Regions from separate parts of the Thermosinus carboxydivorans Nor1 genome, predicted to be linked through region 2. Evidence: a T-box and tRNA genes for the amino acid it is inferred to sense, from the RefSeq annotation. Region 2 holds a T-box; the other holds one or more tRNA genes.
What was found. A T-box is a leader RNA that pairs with one kind of tRNA and senses whether it is charged. The one in region 2 lies ahead of leuS (leucine--tRNA ligase), so its partner is inferred to be a tRNA-Leu.

Region 1 (7,326 bases), on a different contig from region 2:
CAAATACCAAAAGCCTCCCATCAGACCGCCCTTTTTCACCGATGAGGAAAGCTTTTTCCGGGCCCAGTGCTATCACTCTTGTTTAGCCGGCAAAATTGCCATTACCGCCGCCGGTGACGTCATTCCCTGCATTTTCGCACGCGACCAGCTATGCGGCAATATTCTCCGCCAATCACTGGCTACCATCCTGGCAGGTCAAAAACTTGAGCAATGCTGGCGCACCACTAAGGACCAAGTGGAAAAGTGCCAGGACTGCGAATATCGCTACGCCTGCACCGATTGCCGTCCGCTGGCCCAGGGAAGCGATACCGCCAAACGTTGGCTCGCCTGCTCAAATGATTGCGACTATAATCCTTATACCGGAAACTGGAAAACGATTAAAGAGTGAGGAATTGCGTCAAAAGGAGCGACGGGCCTGCTTTTTTTTTATTTTCCGCCCGTCGCTACCTAAAACAGTGTCTTTGCCCTTTAAAACAGAACTTTCTTTCTGCCATCGTTGCGCTATAATCTATTTAGACTGCACGAGACTACAAGACCAAATTAGCTACGGCAATATAACCGCTGCGGTCTTTCTTTTTGCTTGCATTATAGTCTCTGCCCGATTGGCCTTAGGCCGCTCGACAGGGCATATCGTGGATATTGTGGTATTAACTAAAGAACCGTCAAGACTATAGTCGCAGCATGTCTGGCGACAAGCTACGGGGATTTGGTCCCGCGAGTTTGCAAGCCGGTGCGTGGGGCGCTAGGCCAGAGGGTTAGCACTTCGTTCGCGCCGGCTTTTTATATTTCACAAAGTACGGAGGAATATTAAAATGAGCGGATAGGCCCCGATTATGACGAGTTATTTTTCCATTCACCAATCCATGTTTGATGGGGGAATAATTTTGAGTATTGACCCAAGAACCGACGACCTGCTAGACATAGCGAAATGGCGGCTGACCCCATACCAGGTGCTGGTACTGGGGTTTGCCGGCTTAATCTTCGTCGGCGCCCTGCTGCTGACCTCCCCCCTGGCGTCGACCAGCGGTAAACCCACTCCGTTCGTTGACGCTCTCTTTACCGCCACTTCCGCCGTATGTGTTACCGGTCTGGTGGTGGTAGACACCGGTAGCCACTGGTCATTATTCGGGCAACTGGTCATTATCACTTTAATTCAGATAGGTGGCTTGGGCATCATGTCTATGGCCACCTTGATAGCGCTGCTGATCGGCAAAAAAATTCAGCTCCGCGAGCGGCTCATCATGCAGGAAGCGCTCAATCAGCTCACAATGGCCGGCGTGGTGCGCCTGATGATCTATGTCATGAAGACCACGTTCATCATTGAACTGATCGGCGGGACCATTCTCGCCATCCGCTGGTTTGCCGATTACGGTCCGCGAGGTATCTACTACGGGTACTGGCACGCCGTTTCCGCCTTTTGTAACGCCGGCTTTGACTTGTTTGGCGACTTTCGCAGTCTGACCGGTTATGTGGACGACTTAACCGTCAATATCGTCATTACCCTGCTCATCATTCTTGGCGGCATCGGCTTCACTGTCATTGCCGACGTGTGGGACAACCGCCGTTTCAGCAAGTTTTCGCTCCACACCAAACTTGTACTAACCGTATCCGCTTTTCTTATCATCTTCGGGGCGGCGGTAATTTCCCTGCTGGAATGGAATAACCCCGACACCCTCGGCGGCCTAAGCTGGCAAGGCAAACTCCTCGCCAGCTACTTTCAGTCCGTGACCCCCCGCACCGCCGGCTACAACACTCTCGATATTGGTAAGCTGGAAAGCGGCACCCTGTTTTTTCTAATCATATTAATGTTTATCGGCGCTTCACCGGCCTCAACCGGCGGCGGGGTTAAAACGTCAACATTCGGCGTATTGGTTCTCGCCATCGCCGCCCAAATCAGCGGCAAAAATGACGTTGAAATTTTTCAACGCCGCATTCCAGTAGCTACCGTTTACAAAGCCTTTACGGTTGTCTTTCTGTCAGCGCTGCTTGTCATATTGGTCACCCTGGCGCTAACCGTGACTGAGCAGGCGCCCTTTTTGAACATTTTATTCGAGGTTGTTTCCGCTTTCGGTACGGTTGGTTTATCAACAGGCATCACGCCGACACTGACAGTTGCCGGCAAACTTTGGCTTATACTCACCATGTTCGCCGGTCGCGTGGGACCGGTGACGCTGGCCCTGGCCATCGCTCTGCGGGCGCGCAAAGGCGCTTTACAGCTGCCAGAGGGCCGGGTTATTATCGGGTAATATCGTTACATAAGAGAGGTATTATATATTTATGAAAAGGAATAAAAGTTTCGCCGTTATTGGTCTTGGCCGCTTCGGCACCAGTGTTGCCCGAACGCTTTCCCGGCTGGGTTATGAAGTGCTGGCAATCGATACCGAGGAGGAACGGGTACAGCAGGTGGCCGACGAGGTTACTCATACCTACATCGCCGATACAACCGACGAGAATTCGCTTAAGGCGCTGGGCATCCGCAACTTTGATGTTGTCGTCGTAGCCATTGGCGAAGACATCCAGGCGAATGTCTTGACCACGCTGCTATTAAAAGACCTGGGAGTTAAATATATTGTCGCCAAGGCGCGCAATGAACTGCACGGCAAAATGCTGGCGAAAATTGGCGCCGACCGGGTAGTATATCCCGAACGGGATATGGGACAGCGAGTAGCGCACAATCTTGTCTCGACCAACGTCCTTGATTATATCGAACTGTCGCCCGACCTCAGCCTCATCGAACCAGCGCTCCCCGCTGCCTGGTGGGCAAAACACTAGCCGAATCGCGGCTGCGGGAAAAATATGATGCCAACGTCGTAGCCATTAAACGTGGTGAGCAAATTATTGTCCCGCCTAATCCCGGTGAAAAAATCCAAGCCGGCGACGTACTGATTGTCGTAGGCCGCAACGGTGGTCTGCAAAAATTGGAAGAGCTGGAATAATAATTTATGTCTTTATGCTAAAACTTCCAGGTATTTGTCCGTCATTGCAAGCGAAAATAAATAATGGACCCCAAACAAATCCACAAAGGAGGTCTTTCTAACACATGGCGGACAAACAAAAACTTGAGACCAGCAAATCCAAGTACGGCACCCTGACGGCGACGCAAGACGTTAATGGCGAATATACGTCGTCGGACACTTCCAAAACCAATACTGCCAGCAAGCAAAAAGCCAGTAAATCCGAATATGGCACCCTGACCGCCAAAGCTGACGCCAACAACGATTACGAATAATCACACCAAAAAGCTGCCCTCCCATGGGCAGCTTTTTTGGCAGCGTCCAGTAAAACACTGCCACTGGCTAGCCAAACGCCGCCGCTATCGTTATTTGCTGTACAAATTGAAAAAAGGCTTCACGACTAAAATACCGTGAAGCCTTATCTCTTTATATTGGTGCGGGCGAAGGGACTTGAACCCCCACGGTTGCCCAACGGATCCTAAGTCCGTCGCGTCTGCCAATTCCGCCACGCCCGCATACTAACTTAGATATGCCAATATCATATCACAGACGGCCAATATCTGTCAATTTTCCTCACACAAAGAAATGGTGACCCACGATGGACTCGAACCATCGACACCCTGATTAAAAGTCAGGTGCTCTACCAACTGAGCTAGTGGGTCACACTGGCAGGGGCGGCTGGACTCGAACCAACGCATGCGGGAGTCAAAGTCCCGTGCCTTACCAACTTGGCTACGCCCCTATATAAAACTTGTGGGGTGACTGGAGGGATTCGAACCCTCGAATAACGGAGCCACAATCCGCCGTGTTTGGCCTCTTCACCACAGCCACCATGATCATTTCTCGCGACGAAGTATATTCTATCAGACTTACCCAATTATGTCAAGCATAATTTTAATTATTTTCGTCGCGCCGCTACGAGTAGCAGCAACGGTAAGTATAGCAGACTTGCCCATTTGTCGCAAGACCTTTTTTCGACAAAATTGTTCGTTTAACCTATCTTTTTAGCGCCTTCTTTGCTATATCGGCCTTATGCAAAGCCGGGCACCATTTTATAAACAGCATTATCCGCCGACTTGCTTACACTTCGGAAACTTATAACATCGCCTGACCAGTTGTCTGCCAAACATAATTTCAAAACACTCCTGAATAGTAGGCGCTCCAGTCAAGCAAATCAAGAAAATAGTTACCTACGGCAAAAATAAAAAACCGCCGATCTTGGCGGTTATACTTGAAGTGGCGACCCCGGCAGGATTCGAACCTGCGACCTTTTGATTCGTAGTCAAACGCTCTATCCAACTGAGCTACGGAGTCACAGCAGATGTTGTTGACAGTTATTTATTATAGCCGTTCTACCCTATCTTGTCAACTTATTATTAATTGGAATTTCTGTTTCTGTCACTAACCAGCGAGCCGTTCCGACACAATTACAGGATTACAGCTGCCAGCGCGCAGTTCCTTTTCAACAGGCGCCATCTCCTATTCTGGGAAAAATCCACAGAAACAGTCTATGGCGCCGAGTTTCCAATAAGTACAACTCGCATCTAAAATAAACAGCCCTGCATAGCGCAGGGCCTTAAATAATCAATCTTCGAACTGAAACAGCGGCGTAGACAAATATCGCTCACCCGTATCAGGCAAGAGAACAACAATCGTTTTGCCCGCATTCTCGGACTGCTTCGCTAGTTCGGTAGCGGCAAAGAGAGCGGCGCCGCTGGAGATACCAACCAGCAGCCCTTCAGCCTTGGCTAACTTACGGGCCGTAGCGAAAGCTTCTTCCGTTTTTACTTTAACAATGCCGTCAATAATGCCGGTATTGAGTATAGGAGGGACAAAACCGGCGCCGATTCCCTGAAGCTTGTGGGGACCGGCCTGCCCCCCTGATAAGACCGGCGAATCGTAGGGCTCTACGGCGACAACCCGCACGTCTTTTTTGCGCTCCTTAAGCACTTCTCCTACGCCAGTAATCGTACCGCCAGTACCAACACCGGCGACAAATATGTCAACTTGTCCGTCTGTGTCACGCCAAATCTCCTCAGCTGTCGTCCGGCGGTGCATAGCGGGGTTAGCGGGGTTTTGAAACTGCTGAGGGATAAATGCGTTCGGCAATTCGGCCGCCAGTTCTTCCGCCTTACGGATGGCCCCCTTCATCCCCTCCGCGCCCGGCGTCAACACAAGCTCGGCGCCAAGGGCTTTCAGCAGACTGCGGCGTTCGACGCTCATAGTATCAGGCATGGTGAGAATGAGCCGGTAGCCTTTGGCCGCGGCGACAAAGGCCAGGCCGATGCCGGTATTGCCGCTAGTGGGCTCGATAATGACCGAGTCTTTATGGAGCAGCCCCCGCTCTTCGGCATCCTGGATCATGGCGTAGCCTACCCTGTCTTTAACACTGCCCAACGGGTTAAAATATTCCAACTTGGCGACAACGCGGGCCTTAAGCCCCTGGCGCTCGTTATAGTTCGCCAGCTCCAGCAGGGGTGTATTGCCAATTAGTTCGGTTAGATTTTTCGCAATTTTTGCCATAATGCACCTCTAATTCCTAGTATTCCAATCGGTTTATTAAAATTATAAACCGCCGAAAGTTTACCAGTCAAGTCTTGGCATAACTTTTCGCTTACCTCTAGTCCCACTCGGCAACGGGACAGTCACAGTCGACGAAAAACACGGTTGCCCGTCCGCCCAGCCTGGTGACGAGCTCGGCCAGCTCATCGCGAGCGGCTAAGACATCGGCTTTGTTAACATCGGCGAAACCGTCAATCGGGAAAAAGATATGCCGCGACTCAACAACGATCTTCGCTTTTTCGCCCTGTCGCCACACCCAGCGGCGCGTGCGCACCTCAACATCGTCGGCGTAAACAATCTCGCCGGGCGGCACAACTTCCGCCTGTTGTTCGCCGAACGGCGTGAACACGTCGCCTGCACGGCTTAGCCGCAGCCGCATATCCCCTGTCATGCGCTCCAGGTCATGCGCCCCCATGGGCAGCACATATTTAAGCGAAAGGGCATTAACCAGATCGACAATAGGATTAATTTGCGGCAAATGCCCGGATTTATAAACCCGGGTATGCAGCGCCTCCACCGAGCTTAAGAATTTGTTCGGGTTTAACTGCATTTTGGTAAACGCCTCGCGCCATACCCGGATTGACGGGTGGCTACGTACCCCGTCGGGAAATTTGGCCGGCGCCGCCGCCACCGCCGCCGTCAAGAGCCGGGCAACCATCTCTTGGTCCCGGGGCTGGAAATCCGCGGCCACGACGACGCCGAAACATGCCGTAGGAAAGAGCCGAAAAATATCCTCACTTACTTCAAAACGCACACTAATCCTCTCCTCTTGATACAATCGTTAGTATGCCCGGCTGGCCAGGCAATATCCCGTAATTTTCCAAATGTTCTGGCTGACGCCGCCGCTTTCCTGCCGCCAGGCAGCAAGAACCCCCGCAGTGCTCACGGTGGGACTCTAGGAAAGCTGCGGCCGGAACCGCCGCAGCCGCAGCGCGTTGGTTACCACGGAAACCGAACTGAAGGCCATGGCCGCGCCGGCAAGAACGGGCGACAGAAATCCGGCCGCGGCGATTGGAATCCCCAACAAATTATAGATAAGCGCCCAAAAGAGGTTTTGCTTAATATTGCGCATGGTAGCCTTGCTGAGCTGAATGGCAGCCACAATGCCGCGCAAATCGCCGCGTATGAGAGTAATATCGGCCGCCTCCATGGCCACATCCGTACCGGTGCCAATGGCAAAACCAACATCAGCGATAGCCAGCGCCGGCGCATCATTAATACCGTCGCCGACCATGCCCACCACTTTGCCCTGCTGTTTAAGTTCCTGCACTTTTTCCGCCTTATGCTCAGGCAGTACCTCGGCCAGGATATTGTCAACGCCCACCTCGCGCGCAATTGCCCGGGCCGTGCGTTCGTTATCCCCGGTAATCATCCAGACTTCCAGCCCCATTTTTTTTAGCTGCGCCACCGCTGCGGCCGAGTGTTCCTTGACGGTGTCGGCGACGGCAATCAAGGCGGCGGGTTTACCATCTACCGCCATAAGCATAACGGTTTTCCCTTGTTGTTCCAGAGCTTCCACCCGGCTGAGACTGACAGCGAAATCAACGCCGTTTTCCCGCATCAGTTTCCGCGTTCCTACCAGGACGGTTTTTCCGTCCACCTGTGCCCGCACGCCATGGCCGGGAATGGCGGCAAACTCCGCGGCATCACCGCTCGCCACCCCTTGGGCTTGCCCATGGCGAACAATGGCCTGGGCCAAGGGATGTTCCGAATTTTTCTCGGCTACCGCGGCCAAATGGAGCAGCTGGGTCTCAGTTTGGCCGTTTAGAGATACAATGTCCGTCACTGCCGGCTCACCTTTAGTTATCGT
Region 2 (7,326 bases):
AACAGCACCGTAATTACCGGTTCAAAAGTACTGATGATCGAAGCATTGGTCGCGCCAATCCGGTACATGCCGGCAAAAAAACCAAGAATACCGATACAAGTAGCAAAAACGGCAATACCCAAAATGGCAAGCCATCCTTGCAGCGAAAGGCTCCATATAAGGGTGCCGCTAAGCATGCCGCCAGCCACAAAGACGACGGCCGCCGCCGTGCAAACGTAGAAAGTGGATACCAGTGGATCGATCCCTTTAAGCAGCCGATTGCCGGCAACAATATAACAGGAATAAACCAGGGCTGAACCAAGGCCAAATGCGGCGCCAGTAGTGTTAAGACCGGTCAAGGACACGCCGAGCACCAGCACGAGACCGGTAAAACAAATAACCAACGCCACCCCCTTTCGCCATCCAAACAACTCGTCTCCGACCAGAAAAGACAAGACACTAACCAATGCAGGGTAAGTATACAAAATTATTCCGGCAAGGCTGGCCGGTAAGTAAAGTACCGTGAGAGCAAATAGCGTTGACATAAGGCCGTAGCCGATACCCCCCAGTAAGCAAAGCTGCACGGCCTGCTTGCCCGTTACCCGAAAGTCAAGGCCGCATAGCCGGATAACGGCCCCAAAAAGAAGAGCGGCAATAGTAAAGCGATAGGCCAAAACCGTGACGGTATTGGCGCCGGCCGCATACGCAAATTTAATAAAGATGGCCAGCGTGGCAAAACCACAGGCCGAAAAAATTATCAGCAGAACCCCGAGTGTCTGTGCATTCAAAGCCATACCTCCTGAAGCGTTGTAAGATACATTATTCGTTACAGGCGGCTAAAATCTCTCCTCCTTAAGGAAAATCGCCGGCTTGGTAAACCAGGCCGGCGAATGTTTTATCTTACAACAATGTTCACCAGTTTTTGCGGCACGCAAATGACCTTCACAATTTGTTTGTCCGCTATCAGCGCTTTTACCCGCTCCTGCGCCAGGGCAATTGCTTCCAGTTCTTTCGCGTCCAATCCGACGGGAACCTTAATTTTTTCCCGTACCTTGCCGTTAATTTGCAAAACGATTTCTACCTCGTCAACCTTGATGGCTTCCGGATCAAAGCTGGGCCATGCCTGCTTATGAACACTGCCCTGGGCAATGGTCTGATTCCAAAGTTCTTCGGTAATATGAGGGGCAAACGGCGCTAGCAGCCGAAGAAGGGCAGAAAGGGCTTCGCGCACCAGGCCGGGATTGGGCGCCGCTGTCTGCTCCCGGAAGGCGTATAACGCGTTTACCAGTTCCATAATGGCGCTGATGGCAGTATTGAAATTGAAGCGCTCCCCAATATCCTCCGTAACTTTTTTAATCGTACTGTGCAGCACCCGCCGTAACTCACGTTCTTCTGGGCCGAGGACCGCGGGGTCATAACTTTCGTCAGCAGCGCCGGCGACAGGCGCGTAGTGATGAACAATCCGCCACAGCCGTCCTAGGAACCGGAAGGCCCCTTCCACACCCTGGTCACTCCACTCCAGGTCTCTTTCCGGCGGGGCGGCAAAGAGAATGAAGAGTCGAGCCGTATCAGCCCCGTATTTGCCGATGATTTCCTCCGGCGACACAACATTGCCTTTGGACTTCGACATTTTGGCGCCGTCCTTGATAACCATGCCCTGGGTCAGCAAATTCTTAAAGGGCTCGTTTACATTAATAAGGCCCGCATCCTTAAGCACCTTGGTAAAGAAGCGCGAATACAATAGATGTAATATGGCATGCTCAATGCCGCCAATATATTGATCCACGGGCATCCAATAATTGGCCTTGGCCGAATTAAAGGCCTCCGTATCGCTGTGCGGGCTGGTATAGCGGTAATAGTACCAAGAAGAACAAATGAAAGTATCCATAGTATCTGTCTCCCGCCGGGCCTTACCGCCGCACTGCGGGCAAGTGCAGTTGACGAATTCTTCCACTTGGGCCAGCGGGGAAACGGCGCCGGTATCAAAGCTGACATTCTCGGGCAGCAGTACCGGCAAATCCTCTGCGGGAACGGGTACTATGCCGCATACAGGGCAGTAAATAATCGGAATAGGCGCGCCCCAATAACGCTGGCGGGATACTAACCAGTCGCGCAACCGGTAGTTGATACGCCGCTTACCCAGTCCTTTTTCCTCCAGCCAGTCGGCGACGGCCGCTTTGCCCGCCTCGTTGTCCAGGCCGGTAAACTGCCCGGAATTAATCATTATCCCTGGACCGTCATAAGCGCCGGTCATGCTTGCCAGATCCAATTCAGCACCCTGGGGCTGGATAACGATGCGTTTGGGCAGATCATATTTGGTCGCGAACTGCCAGTCCCGTTCATCGTGGGCCGGAACACCCATAACGGCTCCCGTGCCGTAATCTACAAGAACATAGTTGGCAATCCAAATAGGCACCTGCTCGCCATTGAAAGGATTAACGGCATAAGCGCCAGTAAACATCCCCTCTTTTTCCGTTTCGGTGGAAGTCCGGTTTATTTCGTTCATATTGCGGATGCGCTCGATAAAGGCACGCACTTCGCGCTCATGAGGCTTGCCGGCAATCAGCTTGTTCACCAGCGGATGCTCGGGGGCCAAGACCACATACGTCACCCCAAAGGCGGTATCATGGCGCGTAGTATAAACCGTGATTTTCTCACCCACTTCAGGAACGTCGAAACTGAATTCAACCCCTTCGCTGCGGCCGATCCAGTTTTCCTGCATAACTTTTACCCGCTCCGGCCAGCCCTTGAGTTCTTTGAGGTCTTCGAGCAGCCGGTCAGCATAGGCGGTAATCTTAAAGAACCATTGTTCAAGCTCTTTTTTGACGACTACGGAATCGCACCGCCAGCACCGTCCGTCTACCACCTGTTCATTGGCAAGTACTGTGTTACAGTCATTGCACCAGTTAACTGCCGCCTTCTTTTTATAAGCCAAACCGCGGTGATAAAAAAGCAAAAACAACCATTGCGTCCAGCGATAATAATCGGGGTGACAGGTCGCAACTTCCCGGTCCCAATCGTAAGAAAGACCGAGCTCCTGCTGCTGCCGCCGCATATTGGCGATATTGTCCCATGTCCATTTCGCGGGATGAATGCCATGTTTGATCGCGGCGTTTTCCGCCGGCATGCCAAAAGCGTCCCACCCCATGGGATGCAGGACATTATAACCTTGCATCATTTTAAAGCGGGCAATCACGTCGCCAATGGAATAATTGCGCACATGGCCCATATGTAAGTGGCCGGAAGGATACGGAAACATTTCAAGTACATAATACTCCGGTTTTTGCCGGTTCATTTCACAGGCAAAAGCTTTTTCCTCAGCCCATACCTTTTGCCATTTTGCTTCAATTTCACGGGGGTTATAGCGTTCGTTCATGCTGACCTCCTGTCTAAACTTTGTATATTAAAAAACGCCCCACGGCTGATGCAGCCAGGGACGAAAATACTTCGCGGTACCACCCTGCTTGGCAGCTATCGCTGCCCGCTCTAGGACCGTTAACGCCGGTCAGCCGTCAGTCGCTAAAGTTCCTTCACGACCGCTCCTCGGCAGTGAGTTCAGCACACCGACAGGTTGGCTCGCATCATCCGCCAACTTTCTGGACTATCTTTATGTGCTTACTACCCTGCGTCTTCGGATTATCGTCTACCATTATATAGCAGCGTAAAACAAAAGTCAACAAAACCACTAGTTTTAAGGGAGTTCTAAGGCGGAAAATCATTCATAAAATGATTGAAGGGGAGGTGGATTATGTATAAGTTAATTATTGGCACCGTCCGGATTACCGTCGCCGATGATAATATCAGCCGCAGCGACGCCATCACCGCGGCCAAAAAGGCAATTGCCGCCGCCAACCAACAGGGCAAACTGCTCAGCCATGTCGAAATTGACTTGGGAGATAGTGGGCTTGAAATCAAGACGACGGAAAAAACCGGCACCAGAGTAACCCGTAAGACGCTAAAACAGAGCATGTTGGACGGCATGCACGCGGCAATCCGCGAAAAACTCTACCCAACCGGGACCTTTGCTCAGAAAGACGTGTGGTATGACGGCGATACCGGGCAGGAATGGCACGGCAGCGAAGTAGAAACGGCTCGCAGCGAACTCCTCGCCAAATTCGCCCAATGGTCAAAAACGATATAAATTATGTAGAAGGCCCGCATTAGCGGGCTTTATTTTTGGGCCCGCCCGGTTTTGACCAAGACCGTAAATGCATCCACCACAACCGGATCAAACTGTCGGCCCTTTTCGCGGATAATATTATCGATGGCTGTATTCACATCTGCTTTTCCCCGGTAAGTCCGTCCCACCGTCATGGCGTCAAAAGCGTCTACTACCGCCAGGATACGGGAGCCAAGCGGAATTTCCTCGCCGCACAGACCGTCCGGATAGCCCTGGCCATCATAACGCTCGTGGTGATGGCGAATAATGGGCGCCGCTGCCTGAAAAGCGGCGATACCCTCCACAATATCGGCGCTGACAATAGGATGACGGCGGATGATCACATAGTCATCCTCGGTCAGGGGTTCCATTTTGCTAAGGATATTGGCGGGAATGACGATCTTGCCGATATCGTGGAGAATTGCCGCCGTGGCCAGCACTTCCATTTCTTCCGGCGATAAGTTAAGAGCCGTCCCCAGCTCCTGCGCCAGGTTGCAGACTGTTTGCGAATGTCCCTGGCCGTAGGGATCCTTCATTTCAAACATATTCACTAAGATTGTAAGCATCTGGCGATAGTCTTGCTCCCGGTTGGCAGCCATCAGGCTTTGCGGCGTCAAATTAAGAATAATCTCCGCGGCATAGTGACACTGTTTGCCCAAAACGGCAGGAATGGCGTAGCGCCGGACAAACTTGCTGCCACCTTTGGCATCATCAAGCCGCTCTTCCTTTACCTGCGTTTCTCTCATAGCCAAAGCTTTCTCGACAAGACATTCCGTAAATGGACACAACAAGTTCGAATTGTGGCACTTCACCGCATCATCGCCGTCAGGCGAAATAAGCTTAGTAAAGCTGTCGTTCACCAATTCGGGTTGTCCTTGTTTAGTGATCAGAGCAGCAAACGGCAACCGCGCCCACAGCTCCCGGTAGACTGCGACTTTTTCCTTTGTCAGCCCCAGTTCGCTCTGCGTATGCACGACATAAAGAGTAATAATTAACAAAGCGCCGGTGTGTAAGAGATAACTGGTGGAACTAATAGTATCGCCGGCGGTAACAGCCATGATAACATGGAGAACTTGGGCCACCGCGAAGATAACGACAAAAATTAGGAGGGGACGATGCAGCCGCATTAGCATTAGGGCACCCCCTAATAATATATTTACTACATTTTATGTAGCTTATATGGCTGCGGCGCATGTCCTAATTAGAGCAGGCGGTGAAAAAACGGGTAAAAAACGGCGCCTTACCAGTGGCCGGGTTAGGATTAAGCCATAAAGCCTGTTTCGGGATAGCGTATACCGTTTACTTCGTAGGCAAACGCAAAGCGGGCATTCATACTGTTGGAAACAGAACAATACTTATCAAGACTGAGGCGAATCGCCTTTTCGACATTGGCCGGCCGCATCTCGCCTTCCAGCTTATAAGTCACTTTGATCGTGGTAAAACGCTTAGGTTCAGTGTCTGCCCGCTCTCCGTCCACCTCAATCGCGAAACGACTGACTTTTTCCCGCATCTTTTCTAAAATCATGACAATATCAATGCCGCTGCAACCGGCTACACCCATTAGCACCATTTCCGTCGGTTTAACGCCTTTGCCTTCACCGCCGGCCTCGATACTGGCATCCATGAGAACACTATGGCCCGACTCACCAGTGGCCGCAAACTTTCGTTGACCTTTCCAAACAACATTGACCTTCACATGGTTCCCTCCTTGGCGGCTAAGTTTTATTTTTAACATTTTCTCCCTTGTATATGATTTTTCCTTTCCAGGCCCTCCCGCAGAAATTTCTCTCGCCCCGGTAGTTGTGCCGGGTAACTGTTTGCATATTTAAACCAAATCTTTTATAATGTAACTAACCCACCCCCCAGGGGGACAAGGAAGAGGTGTCCGCCTATGGTGAATGCATCCATCCGCACTGAGGTCTTAAACCGGCTGCGCAACGTCAAAGGCCATATCGCCGGTATTGAACGCATGGTCGAGGAAGAGCAGTCGTGCAGCAATATTTTGATTCAGCTTTCTGCAATCCGTTCTTCCATCGAAAAAATCGGCATCTTTATCCTCGAAAACAATGCTGTCGAGTGTTTGCTCAACAACCCTGACGCCACTCCGGAAGACCGGCAGAAAATTGACCAAATTGTCAAACAAATAATTACCTTCTTAAAGTAGTAGAAACCACCCGTCCGGGGGTGGTTTCTATTTGGGTTAAAGCAAATTCCAGATAAAACCAAGGCCCTTTTGCAGCCAATCAAAATAGATAAAACAGCCGACAATAATAAGGATTACGCCTGCTGCGCGCTGAATGGCCGGAAGCCACTGGTACAAACGACGCACTTTATGTAAATAGCGGTTGAATAGCAGCGCGAGGACGATGAACGGCAGGCAAAAACCGATGGCGTATATAAAAAGGAGGAAGGCGCCCTGAGCTACCGTGGCGGAAGCGCCTGCATAAATTAAAATAGAGGCGAGAATAGGGCCGGTGCAGGGTGTCCAGCCGGCTGTAAAGGCGATTCCTAAAATAAACGCGCCCAACGGCCCCTCAAAAGCGCCACTAAGCAGCGGTCGGTACTCGCGGTACAAGGCCGGCAGACGGATAAATCCAGCCAAATGAATTCCCATCAGGATCATAAACACGGCGCCCACCTTGCGGATTATATCCTGGTACTTGAAAAACACTTGCCCAAAATAGGATGCCGTTGCCCCCATGGCGACAAAAATAATAATAAACCCGCTGAAAAAGCACGCCGCGTTCATTAAAAATCGCCATTGGCTAATGCGACCGGTCTGTGTGCCCGTGCCGGCCAGGACTGCCGTATATGTGGGCAAAAGGGGCAGCACACAGGGTGACAAAAAAGATACGACGCCTGCGGCAAACGCCGTAAGCAAAGTAAGGCTATTTTCGGCCAAACCCTTCCCCCCCCTTATAATAATCCTTTCATGACCCCTTCCAGTTCGGCCATTGTAACACCGCCCGACTTACGGTAGCGGATAACGCCATGGGCATCGACGACAATTGTCGTGGGGATGGCGTTTATGCGATACATTCTCGCTACCGCGCCGTCTTTATCGGTGATTACCGGTAAACTGTATTGGTTCTTGGCGAGAAACTCCGCCACTTGCCCAGGCGGCTCTTGCACATTTACCGCATAAAAATCCACTGTTTGCCGGTATTTTTGATAAAACCGGTCCAGTT

Region 1: it has a tRNA-Leu gene. The T-box ahead of leuS (leucine--tRNA ligase) is inferred to sense a tRNA for this amino acid. The anticodon was not compared.

Annotation. Positions count from the first base shown of each region.
Region 1 covers NZ_AAWL01000004.1:104,621-111,946, forward strand. Annotated here, with positions in the region: gene TCARDRAFT_RS04545 (radical SAM/SPASM domain-containing protein) at 1-388, shown strand, start outside; gene TCARDRAFT_RS04550 (TrkH family potassium uptake protein) at 864-2,246, shown strand; gene TCARDRAFT_RS04555 (potassium channel family protein) at 2,278-2,772, shown strand; gene TCARDRAFT_RS16475 (cation:proton antiporter regulatory subunit) at 2,757-2,936, shown strand; gene TCARDRAFT_RS04560 (hypothetical protein) at 3,041-3,229, shown strand; tRNA gene TCARDRAFT_RS04565 (tRNA-Leu) at 3,387-3,469, opposite strand; tRNA gene TCARDRAFT_RS04570 (tRNA-Lys) at 3,541-3,616, opposite strand; tRNA gene TCARDRAFT_RS04575 (tRNA-Gln) at 3,621-3,696, opposite strand; tRNA gene TCARDRAFT_RS04580 (tRNA-His) at 3,709-3,785, opposite strand; tRNA gene TCARDRAFT_RS04585 (tRNA-Arg) at 4,192-4,268, opposite strand; gene cysK (cysteine synthase A) at 4,539-5,477, opposite strand; gene TCARDRAFT_RS04595 (B3/B4 domain-containing protein) at 5,575-6,270, opposite strand; gene TCARDRAFT_RS16480 (heavy metal translocating P-type ATPase) at 6,412-7,326, opposite strand, start outside.
Region 2 covers NZ_AAWL01000009.1:22,180-29,505, reverse strand. Annotated here, with positions in the region: gene TCARDRAFT_RS07735 (DMT family transporter) at 1-773, opposite strand, end outside; gene leuS (leucine--tRNA ligase) at 875-3,355, opposite strand; T-box leader at 3,409-3,620, opposite strand; gene TCARDRAFT_RS07725 (hypothetical protein) at 3,728-4,120, shown strand; gene TCARDRAFT_RS14595 (HD-GYP domain-containing protein) at 4,150-5,271, opposite strand; gene TCARDRAFT_RS07715 (OsmC family protein) at 5,400-5,834, opposite strand; gene TCARDRAFT_RS07710 (metal-sensitive transcriptional regulator) at 6,030-6,302, shown strand; gene TCARDRAFT_RS07705 (cytochrome c biogenesis CcdA family protein) at 6,339-7,040, opposite strand; gene TCARDRAFT_RS07700 (TlpA family protein disulfide reductase) at 7,055-7,326, opposite strand, start outside.